Regions from separate parts of the Lentilactobacillus buchneri genome, predicted to be linked through region 1. Evidence: a T-box and tRNA genes for the amino acid it is inferred to sense, from the RefSeq annotation. Region 1 holds a T-box; the other holds one or more tRNA genes.
What was found. The T-box of region 1 lies ahead of leuS (leucine--tRNA ligase). A T-box ahead of a tRNA ligase gene usually reads a tRNA of that ligase, here a tRNA-Leu.
Positions count from the first base shown of each region.

Region 2: it has a tRNA-Leu gene. The T-box ahead of leuS (leucine--tRNA ligase) is inferred to sense a tRNA for this amino acid. The anticodon was not compared.

Region 1 covers NZ_CP073066.1:118,506-126,389, forward strand. The annotation lists gene KE627_RS00655 (DUF5776 domain-containing protein) at 1-393, opposite strand, end outside; gene leuS (leucine--tRNA ligase) at 550-2,970, opposite strand; T-box leader at 3,040-3,241, opposite strand; gene KE627_RS00665 (phosphatase PAP2 family protein) at 3,332-3,973, shown strand; gene mnmM (tRNA 5-(aminomethyl)-2-thiouridylate-methyltransferase MnmM) at 3,970-4,542, shown strand; gene KE627_RS00675 (MDR family MFS transporter) at 4,539-6,017, opposite strand; gene KE627_RS00680 (ISL3 family transposase) at 6,142-7,413, opposite strand; gene metK (methionine adenosyltransferase) at 7,564-7,884, opposite strand, start outside.
Region 2 covers NZ_CP073066.1:263,823-271,706, forward strand. The annotation lists gene KE627_RS01385 (PTS sugar transporter subunit IIC) at 1-382, opposite strand, end outside; gene KE627_RS01390 (PTS sugar transporter subunit IIB) at 401-904, opposite strand; gene KE627_RS01395 (PTS sugar transporter subunit IIA) at 904-1,329, opposite strand; gene KE627_RS01400 (HAD family hydrolase) at 1,408-2,025, opposite strand; tRNA gene KE627_RS01405 (tRNA-Leu) at 2,127-2,212, opposite strand; gene thrB (homoserine kinase) at 2,270-3,148, opposite strand; gene KE627_RS01415 (SprT family protein) at 3,163-3,630, opposite strand; gene KE627_RS01420 (Tex family protein) at 3,646-5,814, opposite strand; gene KE627_RS01425 (hypothetical protein) at 6,256-6,687, opposite strand; gene KE627_RS01430 (calcium-translocating P-type ATPase, PMCA-type) at 6,709-7,884, opposite strand, start outside.

The DNA of each region.
Region 1 (7,884 bases):
GAGGCCGGTACTTTCCTGACTGTATTTGAGCAGCAACGGGTGCTGCAAGTCTGCACGAAAATCTGGAACTGTATGAGAAATCGTTGTGGTTGGAACAAAGTTCTTATAAACCGGTACTTGAAAGGATCCCCCTACATTGCCGACCATCTTAATTGGCTTGACTCCGGGAATCACCTGCCAGTCACCACTGGGATCGGATTGGTACACCGGCTGAACATAAAATGTCACCCGCTGTCCCAACTCAGTCGTGCGCATGTTCGCTGCTGGGGAATCCGCGTGAGCTAACGGTGCCTGCAGCATGATTAACCCACTGGCAGCCATGAGCACTAAACTGCTCCAAAATTTAAGACTATTAGCTTTCCCCCAAGTCACTTTATCAAATTTATCCATCATCTTTCTCCTTCAACATTTTTCAAGACGACTTAACTCGTCCCGTTCGTAATATATATACGGAGAAAATGGCGGAATGTTTTTATTTTTTTGAAAATAATTCAACTGTTCAAATCAAAAACAGCTGAGGACAATTCCCCAGCTGTTTGCTTGATCACGTTAACCGACAACAATATTAACGATCTTGTTTGGAATGACAATCACTTTGCGAACAGTCTTGCCTTCCAGATAGCGTTCAACATTCTCATCACTTTTGGCAGTTTGTTCAACTTTGTCTTTATCAAGATCACGGGCTACCTTAATGTGTGAACGAACTTTCCCGTTGACTTGAACGACCATCTGAACAGTATTTTCAACTAACTTGGAAGCATCATACGTTGGCCATTTTTCATAGGTAATCGTGCCGTCATGACCCAATAGACTCCACAATTCTTCTGCAATATGTGGGGCAACCGGTGACAGGAGTTTGACGAAGCCTTCCATGTAATCAATTGGCAGTGAATCTGCCTTGTAGGCGTCGTTAACAAAGACCATCATTTGAGAAATGCCGACGTTAAACCGCATATGTTCAAAATCATCTGAAACGATTTTAACCGTCTGGTTATAAATCTTGTCCAGCTTGCCGTCGTTGATCGTGGTGACGCGGTCACGAAGATGGTTGTTATCGTCGATCAGCAATCGCCATACCCGGTCAAGCCAATGGTAGGCCCCGTGAATGCCTTCCGTGCTCCAAGGCTTGGCAGCATCGATTGGGCCCATGAACATTTCATATACCCGAAGTGTATCTGCACCATATTCATCAACAATATCATCCGGGTTGATCACGTTACCCTTTGACTTCGACATCTTTTCGTGGTTGGTTCCAAGAATCATCCCCTGGTTAACCAGTTTCTGGAACGGTTCCTTGGTTGGCACAACCCCCAAATCGTAAAGGAACTTGTGCCAGAATCTTGCATATAGCAAATGTAGAACGGCATGTTCAGCCCCGCCGACGTATAAGTCGACTGGTGACCAGTACTTCAACTTTTCAGGCGAAGCGATCGCCTGGTCGTTATGGGGATCCATGTAACGCAGCCAGTACCATGAACTACCGGCCCACTGTGGCATCGTGTTGGTTTCACGTTTGCCTTTACGGCCGTTTTTATCAACCACGTTGACCCAGTCATCCAAGTTAGCGAGTGGGCTTTCCTTGCCACCAGAGGTTTGAATATCTTTGGCCTTTGGCAATCGAAGCGGCAGCTCATCTTCAGGAACCAGCGTCGTTTCGCCATCTTCCCAATGAATTACTGGAATTGGTTCACCCCAGTATCGTTGACGGCTGAAAATCCAGTCACGCAGCCGGTAGTTGACCTTTTCATGACCGGCTTTATGATCAGTTAACCAATCGATGGCTGCCTTAATGGCGTCATCTTTGCCCATGCCATCCATGAAGCCGGAGTTGAAGTGAGAACCGTCACCCGTATAGGCAGCTTCGTCGGTATTACCACCTTCAATGACAGGAACAATCGGCAGTCCAAATTTCTTGGCAAAGTCATAATCACGATCATCATGGGCTGGAACGGCCATGATGGCACCGGTTCCGTATGATTCAAGAACGTAATCGCCAATCCAGATTGGCACTTCTTTACCAGTCATTGGATTAATCCCATAGGCACCAGTGAAGACCCCACTCTTATCTTTGTTCAAATCGGTTCGTTCAAGATCGGATTTGCGGGAAACTTCTTCTTGATAAGCTTTGACTTCAGCTGCTTGTTCAGGGGTGGTAATCTTTGAAACCAGCTCGTGTTCCGGAGCCAGCACCATGTAAGTTGCCCCAAACAGGGTGTCAGGACGGGTGGTGAACACTTCAACCTTGTCATCAGGATGACCTTTGACCTCAAAGAACACGCTGGCACCACGCGAGCGGCCGATCCAGTTGCGTTGTTGTTCCTTAATACTTTCAGGCCAATCCAGGTCGTCCAAGTCATCAATCAATCGATCAGCGTAAGCCGTGATCTTGAGGACCCATTGGCGCATCGGCACCCGATAAACCGGATAGCCGCCACGTTCAGTCTTACCGTCAACGACTTCCTCGTTGGCAACAACGGTCCCACCCATAAAATCAGGGGCCCAGTTAACTTCAATATTGTCTTCATAAGCCAATCCGCGTTTGTATAATTCTTCAAAAATCCATTGGGTCCATTTGTAATAACTTGGGTCGGTGGTGTTAATTTCACGATCCCAATCATATGAGAATCCAAGTGAACGAATTTGGCGTTTGAAAGTTTTGATGTTCTTAGCTGTAAAGTCCCGCGGGTTATGCCCCGTCTTCAATGCATACTGTTCTGCAGGTAATCCAAAAGCATCCCATCCCATTGGGTGAAGAACATTTTTCCCCTGCATCCGCTTCATTCTAGCCATAATATCCGTAGCTGTGTAGCCTTCAGGATGCCCAACGTGCAGGCCCTGACCCGATGGATAAGGGAACATATCCAAGACATAGTATTTGTCTTTGTCAGCAACTTCTTCAGTCTTAAATGTCTTGTGTTCTTTCCAGTAATGCTGCCATTTGCGCTCAATTACCTCATGATTGTATGCCATTTTGCAACTTCCACCTTTCATATTTCTCAATCAATGAAAAAAGTCCCATAAGAAACCAGACTGGGCTTCTTATAGGACGATTTATCGCGGTACCACCTATATTCTCAATTACTTGAGCTCTCGAATCAATAACGGCGACAAACCGGCTTGATTTACTTCGTTCGACCAAGCATTCGACGATGAGTTCGCCACGACCTGTTCTGAGTTCACAGCAGCCACTCAGTTTCTGGAAAACAGGCAGTTGGTTACTAATTCGTCTCTGCATTTTCACAAATTGAAATTATTGCTTATTATCATACCAAAACAGGTCTTAAAAAACAACTGCTCAGCGTGCTATAATTTTATTATTGGAGTTGAAAACATGAAAAAACAATCACAAAAAATTTCAAGCACCGTTAGTTTGGTTTCACTGGTCATCTTTTTGGTTCTGACTTACGGCGTCGTCTTACATAAAGAATGGATCAATACCTTTGACACCTACTTCGGCCACATGGTCAGAAGCTTTCAAACGCCCTCGCTAACCAGCTTCATGATTCATTTTACCGAGCTGGGAAATTATCAGTCACTATTGGGGTTCACAATCGGTGCCGGTTTGATTTTATTTTTGGTTCGCAAAATCAAGTCAGCCTTATTCCTGTTGATTAACGGCGTCGTCTTGGCAGCCCCAATTGATACCCTGGTCAAACACATGGTTAACCGGCCGCGACCATCCCTGACCCATCTGGTGGCTGTTCACAGCAGTAGTTTCCCCAGTGGTCACTCAATGAGTATCATGGTGGTTGCCGGCAGCCTGATTTTGCTGGCCAACCGCATGCTTAAAGGAAGTAGCCAACGGCTGATCGTTGATCTGATTTTGATCATCATGATTGTCGGTATCGGTATCAGCCGGATATATGTTGGCGTTCATTATGCCAGTGACGTTCTGGGTGGCTGGAGTCTTGGCCTAGTGACCTTAATGGTGTCACAATGGGTATTTAATCGATTCGCAGGAGGTATCTCATGAAAATCAAATCAGCATTGGAATATAGCCATGAACTGTTATCAGAAACTGTCGATTCCGGAGATACCGTCGTTGACTGTACCATGGGTAACGGTCACGACACCCTGTTTTTAGCCAATTTAGTTGGCAAACAAGGCACCGTGTATGGATTTGATATTCAAGCCCAGGCAGTTGAAAATACCAAAGCACTTCTAAAAACCAATCACGTTCGCACCAAAAATGTCTACCTGTACAATATCAGTCATGCCAAAGTTGATGAAATTTTACCATACGAGACCATGATTTCCGGCGCCATCTTCAATCTCGGCTATCTGCCGGGCGGCGATAAGACGATTGTCACCTACCCTGAAACGACGATTGCGGCGATTAAAGGCTGCCTCAACCATTTGTGCCATAATGGCGTGATCGTCGTGGTTGCCTACTACGGTCACCCAGGCGGCGAACGCGAAAAAAACACCGTCCTCGAATTTGGCAGTCAACTCGACCAAAAACGATACAGTGTTTTGAAATACAGCTTCTTAAATCAGCAGCATTTTCCACCAATATTGATGGCGATTCAGCGGATCGATTAATTGATTCGCTGTTTTTTATTTTTGCGGTCAAACAAATTGCAGATATAGGCAATGATAATCAGAATCAGGCCGACCACAAAGACATTATGCAGGGAATTGTACAAAATATTTCGCAACTGCGGCAAAATTTTGTCACTTAACTGATTGGCAGTCAATGGGTTAATCAGTTTGTCCATCATTTTCAAGGACGTATGTTCCGTTTGCCGAACCCCACGCAGCATGGTGGTGTTCATGACGATACCAAAGATTGAAATCATCAGTGTCTGACCCAGCGTTCGGCACAAAGTATTAAAGGAAGTTGCCACACCAATCTGAGTTGGTTTAACCTCATTTTGAACGCTAATAATCGACGTTGTCACCGTTAAGCCAAAGCCGGTCCCACAGATCATTGAAATCCCCAAGAAGGCCACAAACGGCGTATATGCCGGAATCAGCACCATAATAATGGCCCCAACCAAGATAAAGAAGAGACTGAGGTTAATAATGCGGTAAGGTGACGTCCTGGCCAGCAATTTACCGGCCAAAAATGAGCCGACAATCCACATCAGGGAACTCGGCGTCACCGCAAACCCGGCCATCGATGCCCGCAGGCCCAAAATTCCCTGGGTCCAGTCCGGCAGATAAACTTCGTAGCCGATCAGAAAGCCACTGACCAAAAAAACCACGATATTTTGAACGACGAAGGTCCGATTATCAAATAGTTCCATCGGAATTAACGGATCGGCCGCCAGTCTTTCTGTCCGAATAAACATGACGGTGGCGATCACCGTAACCAAGAAGCAGACCGCAACGATCTGCCAGTTGATCGGATCCTGGCCGACCAACTGGAACGCATACATAACTGCCAACAGCATCATCGTCAGCCAAGTCGTCCCGGCAATGTCCATTTTAGTGGTACTGTGGCGTTTGTCTTCATGCAGAAAAATTTGGACCATGAACATGACAATCAGCCCAATTGGTAAATTGATAAAGAAAATCCAGTGCCAGCTCAAGTGATCAACAATGAAACCACCTAATAGTGGCGCGATCACAGAAGCAATTCCCCAAGCAGACGAGTTCAGGCCCAACACCTGAGCGCGCTTTTCCAGGGGATAAATATCGGCGATAATCGTATTGGAAATCGGCATGATGGAGCCGGCTCCAACCCCTTGAACCGCCCGCCAAAAGATCAAAACCACCATCGAGTGCGATAACCCGGACATCACCGACCCAAAGACAAAGATCAAAATCCCGCCAATAAACATTGGCTTTCGGCCAATACTGTCGGCCAATTTACCATAGATTGGCGTCGCAATTGCATTGGTTAACAGAAAAATGGAAAAGACCCAATTCATTAGGGAAACTCCCCGCAGGTCACCGACAATCGTCGGCATGGCAGTCGAAACAATTGTCCCTTCAATTGCGGCCATAAAGGTGGCCACAAAGAGGGCAATCGTTACTAAGGTTACATTACTTTTGGTTGCTGTTTTCGTCATGAAATGACCTCTTTTCTTTAAAATTAAACAAAAAAATGCCCTTGAATTTTCAAGGGCGTTTTGCTTGTCAGCTGTTTAGGTTCTTCGTCAACTGTTGTTGGTGAACAAAATATTGGAGTTCTAATCACTTGGTGATTAGAGCTCTTTTTGTATGAACTCGAAAAGCGAACAGCACTCTTAGCCGGAATCTGAAGAAGTTTCGGTAACCAAATCCAGTGCGTTTAATGACTTTAATCTTGTTGTTTGAACCTTCTAAGGGCCCGTTGGTGTAATGGTGAGTAAAGGTATTGCCAATTTCATCATGATGAGTCGCTAGGGTCTGGAGGGTTGCCAACATCTCTTCCGAGCAGCCCTCTAAGTGATGGAATACTTGATTATAGTTGGGCCAATCACGGTTTTTGATGGTTTCACGTAACCGATTCATCACGTTGTAAGTTTGCTTGAGCTCGGGATCAATGTCCAATAAAGCATCAACCACATCAGTGGCAGTCGCTGGATAAGGGAAGTTTGTCCACTTACGGAAAGCTTCGTAGTTGAGGTGATTTTCCGGCGTTAATAATAGTTTCCAATAGCGTTTTAGGGCGTGATACTCGCGTGAGGAAGTCGCCAGGGTTTTCATGAGGCGCACCCGCGTCTTATTAAAAGCTCGATTTAAAGCGTTAACCAAGTGGAACGGATCGATGACAACGATGGCGTTCGGAAAGATCTGCCCCACCAATTTGGGATAGGTATAGTTCATATCGGTGACGATAATTTTCACATTTTCTCGCGCAGCCTGGTCGTAATGCTGGAAATACTTTTGAAGCTGATAGATGGTCCTAAAGGGTAACAGGTCGATCAATTCGTGGGTTTCCGCATCCATAAATTCAAAGCTCATCGCGTCGGTGGCGCTCTTAGTGCTTTTAACTTCGTCCATGAGGAGAACTTTTGGTAAATAGTGCCAGTTGGTTTGAAAGTCCCGTTCAGCGCGCAAGAGCTGCCGACCAACGAATGAATCCGAAGTGGATAACTCATCGGCAATGTGTTTGAGCGAAACCGGTTCGGTCAGTTTTTCTAAGCATTGTTTGCGGGTCGTATTTGAAATCGTGCAGTGTTTCGGCACCGCATTCGTCTGCGCCAGGAAATTGGTATGACAAGCCTTACAGTGAAAGTTTCGCCGATTGAGACACAGGATAACGGTGCTGCCCAATGTTTTTGCGAATCTAATGGTGGTCTTCCGCCAACCATAGCCAATAATTTGGTGATCATTGATAATCCCACAATTGCGGCATGCCTTGGGGGTGTAGTTTAGGGACCCCACCAATCGAATCACTCCATCATCACCCACTTGTCCTTCCTCAATTATTAAGTGTTCATCATCTATTCCTAACAACATTTTCGTAGTATCATTTGACATAGGGCATTTCCTTTCTTGACTTAATTCTGTGGTGGGAGCAAGTTAACGGACGGGAGATGTCCGCTTTTTTATTCTAATGATAAACAAAAAATCTGTCATCAGTAATAGATAAAAATCTATTACCAACAACAGATATTGTAGAACCGCTGTTTATAACTTGAAATAGTCTTTTAACGCATCAACCTTATCGGTATGCTCCCATGGAAGATCAATATCGGTTCTTCCAAAGTGACCATACGCTGCGGTCTGTTCATAAATTGGTCGTTTTAAGTCCAGCATTTTGATAATTCCTGCCGGGCGAAGATCAAATAATGCTCGCGTGGCATCAATCAATTGATCTTCAGGCACTTTACCGGTACCAAATGTATTAATGTCGATTGAAACGGGCTTGGCAACCCCGATGGCATATGCCAACTGGATTTCAGCTTCGCTTGCCAAACCGGCGGCAACAATGTTCTTAGCAATGTATCG
Region 2 (7,884 bases), 150 kb from region 1:
CGGCAGCTTGGTCGGCCGTATGGATAAATTTGACAATTGATTTACGGATGGTGACGTTCAAAAGTTGGCCAACAACCGCAAAGGGAACGGCTAAGGCAATCCCGTGTTTAATACTTAAGGCGGCCGGACCGCACACTAAAAGAGCCGAGACGACTGCCGGCAGCGCGATATCCGGTGCAACAGAAGCACCAATATTGATCCAGCCAATCGTGATCATCTGTAAAATTGCGCCCAGCATAATGCCAACGCCGACGTTGCCAGTTGCCAAACCGATCAGCGTACAAGCAATCATTGGCTGGTACACCTGCCATTCGTCAAGAATGCCATCCATTCCGACCACAAATGCAACCAACAAAACCAGGCTGATTGAAACTAAGCTCATTGAATTCCCCTCGGTTCCTTAAAAGCCCTTTTTATCCAACAGGGTCAACAAATTTTCCTTTTTCTCAGCAGGAATTTTTTGAGCATAGACATCTAGATGAAAGTCATTTGCCAATGTTCGAATTTCTTTGGCAATATCTCCATTCATCGAAATGGCATCGGTAAGCATCGTCATTCCGTCGTTATAGGCAATGCTGCCGATATTGATGCCAATCTTGGAAAAATCGATGCCGCCCTCTGCTAATTTCAACATGTCAGCCACTGTTTCGGTCAACAACAACGTGTTGAAGGAATCAAACCTGGAGTCGAAATAGGCTCGGATCATCTTGTTAACGCTGACGACATTGGCTTTGACACCAGGTGGTGCCACCTGGGTAATCAATGTTTTCCGCAAAGGATCTTTGGCAACAGAATCAGAGACCACCATAATCCGGTTCGGCGTCACCGCCCGTGTCCAAAAAGTTGCCACTTGGCCGTGCAGCAGGCGGCTGTCGACTCTCGCAAGGCGAATATCCATTGTCATTATAAATCATCTCCCAAATCGTCATCATTATCAGTAGAAACTTCAAACTGACGAATCGAATCGTCAGCAATCTCATTGATCTTATTAACTAATTCACTCAGGGTTGAATTTCGGGCCATGTAGGCCTCCAACAGAATCGGAAGGTTGACTCCGGCAACTAATGCAATCGATTGCGGATTCTTGGCTGCAAATTGGGCGGCGGCATTAAACGGCGACCCACCCCACAAGTCTGCCAAAATCAACGTTGGCGTACCCTCAGGAAAGTCAGCCAATGCAGAAGCGACCTTATCACTAAGTGAATCCACCCCATCATTTGCGGCCAGACTTACCCAACCAACCTGTTCCTGTTTGCCGGCAATCATTTCTGCGGTCGTCACTAAGCTTTTGGCAAAATCGCCGTGGCTCACAACCAGAATTGAAATCATCTACTCACCCATTTCTTAAATTTAACAAAGTCTGTTTACACCAAATATATCACAAAATAGCAATTTCGTTTGCCGGAATTACTGAATCGTTAGTAAGTCTGCGGGCGTCTTTAAATCGTAATCCGTGTCCGCAAAGTCCGCGGTTTTCTTGGTCCGCCAACCGGCCAGGGCAAACTGCACGTTGGCAGCGTGAGCAGCTTGGAGATCAAATTTGGTATCGCCAATATAAATGGTGGTTGCCGGATCAGCGTCTAATTTCTCAATGCCCTTTAAAATCATGTCAGGAGCGGGCTTGCCTTTTTTAATTTCGTTGGAAAAAACAAAGGCATCAAAGTGTTGATCCAGTCCAAATTTTGTGACATCCCGGTGAAATTCGGCTTCAACCTTGGAAGTGGCAATCGCGGTTTTGATAGTCGGATCAGCATGCAGTTTCTTAACCACATCCTCAATCCCATCATAAACGTGGGCATATTGGGTGTAATCTTTAATTTTGGCAAACCATTGGTCCCGAATGTCAACCGGATTCTTGACACCAAGAATTCGAACCGTATCCATGGAGGTAATCCCAAAGAGCTTAACGACGTCTTCATAAGAGAAGTCATAGCCGTTTTCCAGCAGCGTCTTATGTAGTGGTAACATATACATCTTTTCGGTATCAATCAAGGTTCCGTCTACATCAAAAATAAAATATTTCATTCCTGTACTCCAATCGCTTATTATTTGAGCAAAATATCACATGCTACACAATAAAAAAGTCCGAATCACTATTGAGATGATAGTGATTCGAACTTTAACCATGCGGCCAAGAAGATTCGAACTTCCACCGGGATAATTCCCGACAAGATCCTTAATCTTGCGCGTCTGCCAATTCCGCCATGGCCGCATCAACAATTAAAAATTATAGCAGAAATTTTGGCAATTGACAAATGGTTTTTGAAAATTATTCACCGCGAACGGTCGCGCCTTCTGTATCAATTTGCAGCAGCCGCAAACTACCATTTAGATTTTGTTGTTCCAAATCAATTCTTAGCTGGGTTAAAGCAGCTTTCTTACCCAGTGTGGCAACCGTAGGACCGGCACCACTCAAGTAAGTACCAAAGATGTCTAACTTGTGGGCAGTTGAACGGATTTGATCAATTTCTGGGACCAGCTCTTTTCTGTAGGGCTCGTGGAGATGATCATTCTCAATCAGCTTAACCGCCTGCTCCCATTTGCCCTGGGCGACCAAGGCGATGAAAACATTCTCCTGGCTGCTGGCATGGACGGCCACGTCATAATCGATTTGTTTCGGCAGCTTCTTGCGACTTTCTACCTCGCTGACACCATCCGGTCGAATATACATTAAGGCCGAGACGTCTGGTACAGGAAGAGTCGCAGCAGTGACGGTTTCACCGTCATATGTCGAAACAACCAAGTTGCCAAGCATCGCAGCAGCAACGCTTTCCGGGTGGCCTTCAATCTTTGTTCCCAAATTAATTTGATCTTCAATTGAAAGCCCCAAATCCCCTAACTTGTTGGCAATTTTAATCCCGGCAACCACTGCGGTTGTGCTGGAGCCCAAACCGTGCGCAATCGGAACATCCGAGATAACGGTCAGTTGATGCGGATGAATATCAGAATCGACCTTTAAGATTGTCTGAACAATGAGGTTGTGCTCATCAGTTGGAATGTCGTGTCCCAAAGCATGGTTGACCTTCCATTCATCTGTCTTTTCCTCAACAATCACCGTGTAATACAGCTGCAGTGCCAACCCAACCGAATCAACACCCGACCCGAGGTTAGTGGTCGTTGCAGGTACTCTGATAATAATTTTTGCCATGTGATGGCTCCTTTCTACGCTCCGATTTGCCGCGTTTGGCTGATTAAATGAAGCTTACCGCGACATCTGCCGCAGACATACTTCACCAGATTGATTCTTCGTCTTCTATGATACTCCAAACCGCAGTCTTCACAGCGATAAATATAACGCGTTTGGACCCTGGTACTCTGGACTCTGGGAGCGTATCTGGAGCCGCCGACCGCTTTTAACAGCTGTTTAAACTGCTTGGTATTGTGTTTGGCGCTGTATCCTGCCAAATGGAGATGATAATGGCACAGCTCGTGTTTGATAATCCCAATTAATACCGCATGATCAGCCCCCTCGTCCATTTTTGGATTAATGTCGATGTTGTGGTCATTGAGGTGGTAACGGCCGCCAGTCGTCTTTAAACGGGCATTAAAATAGGCCCGGTGGGTAAACGGTTTGGCAAAGTATTGCAGCGAAATATGTTCAACGAGTTGCTGTAGTTCTTGATCAGTCATGAGTTCTTTGTTCACCTAACCTTCAGGATCCACCATGGTTAATTGAATCCGGTGACGATCCAGATCCACTGAGTCAATCCAAACCGTCACGATGTCGCCGACCGAAGCCACCTTGCTGGGATCCTTGACGAATGTCCGACTCATTTTGGAAATGTGGACCAAACCGTCCTGCTTAACGCCAATATCAACAAAGACACCAAAGTCAACCACGTTTCTGACAGTTCCCTGCAGTTTCATCCCCGGCTTCAAATCTTCCATTGTCAAAACGTCTTTTCGAAGCAACGGTGCAGGCATTTCGTCACGCAAGTCACGGCCAGGCGTTTCGAGGCCCTTGATAATATCTTTCAAGGTTGCAACCCCAACTCCGATGCTTTCAGCTTCCTGGGCCAAATTGAGCTGACTCAAAGCAGTTGAAACGGCCGGCTCGCCGAGTTGATTAATGGTCAATCCGTGCTTTTTCAGGAGGCTTTTGGCCGCAGAATAACTTTCCGGATGAATATCGGTGTTATCCAGTGGATTTTTGCCGCCGATGATTCTCAAGAACCCCACCGATTGCTCAAAAGCTTTCGGGCCGAGCCGGGGAACTTGTTTGAGATCAGAGCGAGCACTAAATTCGCCATTTTCATTTCTGAATTTGACGATATTGCCGCTGGTCGTTTTGGTCAACCCGGAAATGTGGACCAACAGATCGGGACTGGCAGTGTTCAAATTAACGCCAACCCGGTTAACGGCGGTTTCAACCACCGTGTCCAACTGTTCACCCAGTTGTTTCTGCGGAACATCGTGTTGATATTGACCGACACCAATTGCCTGGGGATCAATTTTAACTAATTCGGCAAGGGGATCTTGGATTCTGCGGGCAATACTGACAGCCGAACGCTGTTCAACACTAAAGTCCGGAAATTCGTCTCTGGCGACTTGACTTGCAGAATAGACCGACGCCCCTGCCTCATTAACAATTACGTAATAAATGGGCGTTTTGATTTCTTTAATTGCATCGGCAACAAATTGTTCAGACTCCCGACTAGCGGTTCCGTTACCGATGGCGATCATTTCAACGTGATTTTGGTTGATGAAATCAATGAACAGCCCTTTGGCAGCCTTACGTTTGGCTTCACTGGCAGGCTTATGGGGATAGATTACCGTTTTGTCCAGATACTTGCCATTTTGATCGACCACCGCTAATTTACAGCCGGTTCGATAGGCCGGGTCAAATCCCATGACAATTTTGCCCTTGAGTGGCGCCTGCATCAGCAAGTTGTACAAATTCTTGCCAAAGATATCGATGGCGTGATCAGCGGCCACTTCGGTCAACTGCTTGCGGATTTCACGCTCGATTGCCGGTCCGATGAAGCGGTGATAGGCATCTTCGATTGCATCGGTGACCACATCGGCAGCAAATCCTTGATGACTGCCGACGGTGTTGGCCTTTAAATGCCACATGATTGGTGCCTCATTGACTTCAATTTTGACCGAAAGCACTTTCTCTTTTTCACCCCGGTTAATGGCCAAGGTTCTAAACGAAGGAATTGATTTGATGGGTTGATTGAAATCGTAATACTGCTGATAGGTGCCCTCTTCGTCCAACTCTTTACCACCGCGTTTAACTTTGACAACCAACTGACCGTATCGTTGGGTGTTTTGGCGGACCCATTCGCGAAAATCGGCCCGGTCGCCAGCGTCTTCAGCGATAATTTCGTGGACTCCGGCGAAGACTGCGTCAACATCAGGCAGTTCTTTGTCCGGGTGAACATACTGCGCAGCCAGTTGCTTCAAATCGGGGGCAAACGACATGGCGGCTTTGGCTAAGGGCTCCAAACCATGTTCTTTGGCAATTGTCGCTTTCGTCCGCCGTTTTTGTTTGTAGGGCAAATAAAGATCTTCAACTTGTTGAAGAACCGAGGCCGCCTCAATCTGCTTTTTCAGTTCGGGGGTTAAGGCCTTTTGTTCATCAATAATTTTGATGACTTCCTGCTTGCGCTTGTCCAAAGTTTGGATGCGATGAGCAGCGTCTTGAATGTCTCGAATTTGAACTTCATCCAGATTGGAAGTCCGTTCTTTTCGATACCGGGCAATAAAAGGAACGGTGTCACCTTCATCCAACATCTTGAGGGTTTCGACGATCTGTTTCTCCCGGATTTTGGGTAAGTCTTGCTGAATCTTATGTGCTAATGTGTTGTCCATGTATTCCCACCTCATCAATAGTGTTACGTTTAATTATAGCAGAATGAAGCAAATGCCGGGGACTCCAACAAGGTTTTCTCAGGGACATAAAAGCCCAAACTGCTGGCAGGAACACTTGTCTGCAGTTTGGGCTGAATGTTGAATGTTAATTTTTTAATTTTGGGAACTCCTGTTGTGGAGTGGGTTTCTAGATGGTTTGGGGAAACGTGCTTCGACGCAACTGACACTACGATCTAAGCCTCTTTGATTTAAATCCAAACCCCGGATTTTAATCAAAGCGACCTTAGCTCTCCGTGTCAAAACGTTGCTTGTCGCACTCTGGTTGAAACGTGCTTCGCGGGCCTGACGCTAACCTCTAAGCCAGCTTTGATTTAAACCCAAACCCGGGGTTCAAACCAAAGTTGGCTTAGAAACCGCGTCACCCAGCCCGCTTCGCACTCTTTAAATTTCTCCCATAATCCGCGTAGTCGTACTGGAAACCTTAGCGATACTATTTTCCTGATCCTTCTCAGCTTGGTTGAACTTATCAACGTCCACCGTTGAAGCCTGCGGGTCAATACTGTCCGTCATTGCCTGGCAGGCGTTGGCATAGTCCTCATAATGACGAACCAGCAACTTGTGCTTGCCTAACAATTTAACCGGCACAGCCACCTGCTCAAGCTTGTTCACGTTATCTTGGTACTTATCGGTTCCGGATTGAAAATGGGCTTGAATGCCCGCCAGCTGATCACTGGTCAAATCAGCAACCGTTTGGTTATCAATGGCCTTTCTGAGTGTTTCGTAATCAGCGTTTAAATCCTCACCATTTTTTGACGTCTCATCAATCACGTCCGAGACGGTTTTTGCATATCGCTGCATATCTTGTGGTTTCAAAATATCAGCCTCCATTCAATTTTATTTATGGGAAATGTGTCTCTGAATGTATTTTACTACTTCTGAAACAACAACGATCATAAAGCCACCGAAGACAACGACCAGCCATTGTGAAGCAGTCAACTCAGTCACGTGGAACATCTCGTTGAATCCTGGGATGACAATCGTCATGATCAACAGCACAGCCGATCCCAAAAGTGCCCAGTTAAAGAATTTATTCTTAAACATGCCAATTCTAAAGATTGACTCATGGATGGTCTTGGAGTTAAAGGCATGGAACAATTGAATGAGTCCCAGAGTTGCATAGGCCATCGTCAAAGCATCCGCATGAGCCAACGCATCTGAAGCATGAACCGGGTTGGTGATGGCAAATGCATAAACACAAAGGGTAATAAAGCCCTCAAAAAATCCCTGATACAAGATGTTGCTCATGATCCCACCGGACAAGAAGTTGGACGTTCGTCCCCTGGGTTTGCGTTTCATAATACCGGGTTCTGCCGGCTCAACGCCTAAGGCAATTGCCGGGAAAGTATCGGTTACCAGGTTGATCCACAAAATCTGAACCGGCGCCAAGATCTGCCAACCCATCATCGTCATCACAAACAAGGTCAAGACTTCCCCCAAGTTGGCGGAAAGCAGATACTGGAGTGACTTTTGAATGTTGGCAAACACCTTGCGGCCAGCCTTAACCGCAGTTACGATCGTGGCAAAGTTATCATCGGCCAACACCATGTCAGAGGCTTCTTTGGAAACCTCGGTTCCGGTAATTCCCATGCCAACACCGATATCGGCGGTCTTTAACGCTGGCGCGTCATTGACACCGTCGCCGGTCATGGCAACCACCTTGCCCTGTTTCTGCCAGGCTTTGACGATTCGAACCTTATGCTCCGGTGCAACCCGGGCGTAAACGGAAATGTCAGCGACTTCCCGGTTAAATTGGTCGTCGGACATCTCATCGAGCTGAGCCCCATTGATGACTTTCCCGCCAGGATTGTCACCCCGACCCAAGATTCCCAACCGTTTCGCGATCGCTTGGGCAGTATCTTGATGATCGCCGGTAATCATAATCGATTTGATTCCTGCAGATTTGGCTTCCGCAACTGCTTGAGCAACTTCGGGCCGTTCAGGATCGATCATTCCGATGAGACCAACAAAGATCATATCGTGCTCCTGGGCGGCTGATGTGAGCTCAGTTGG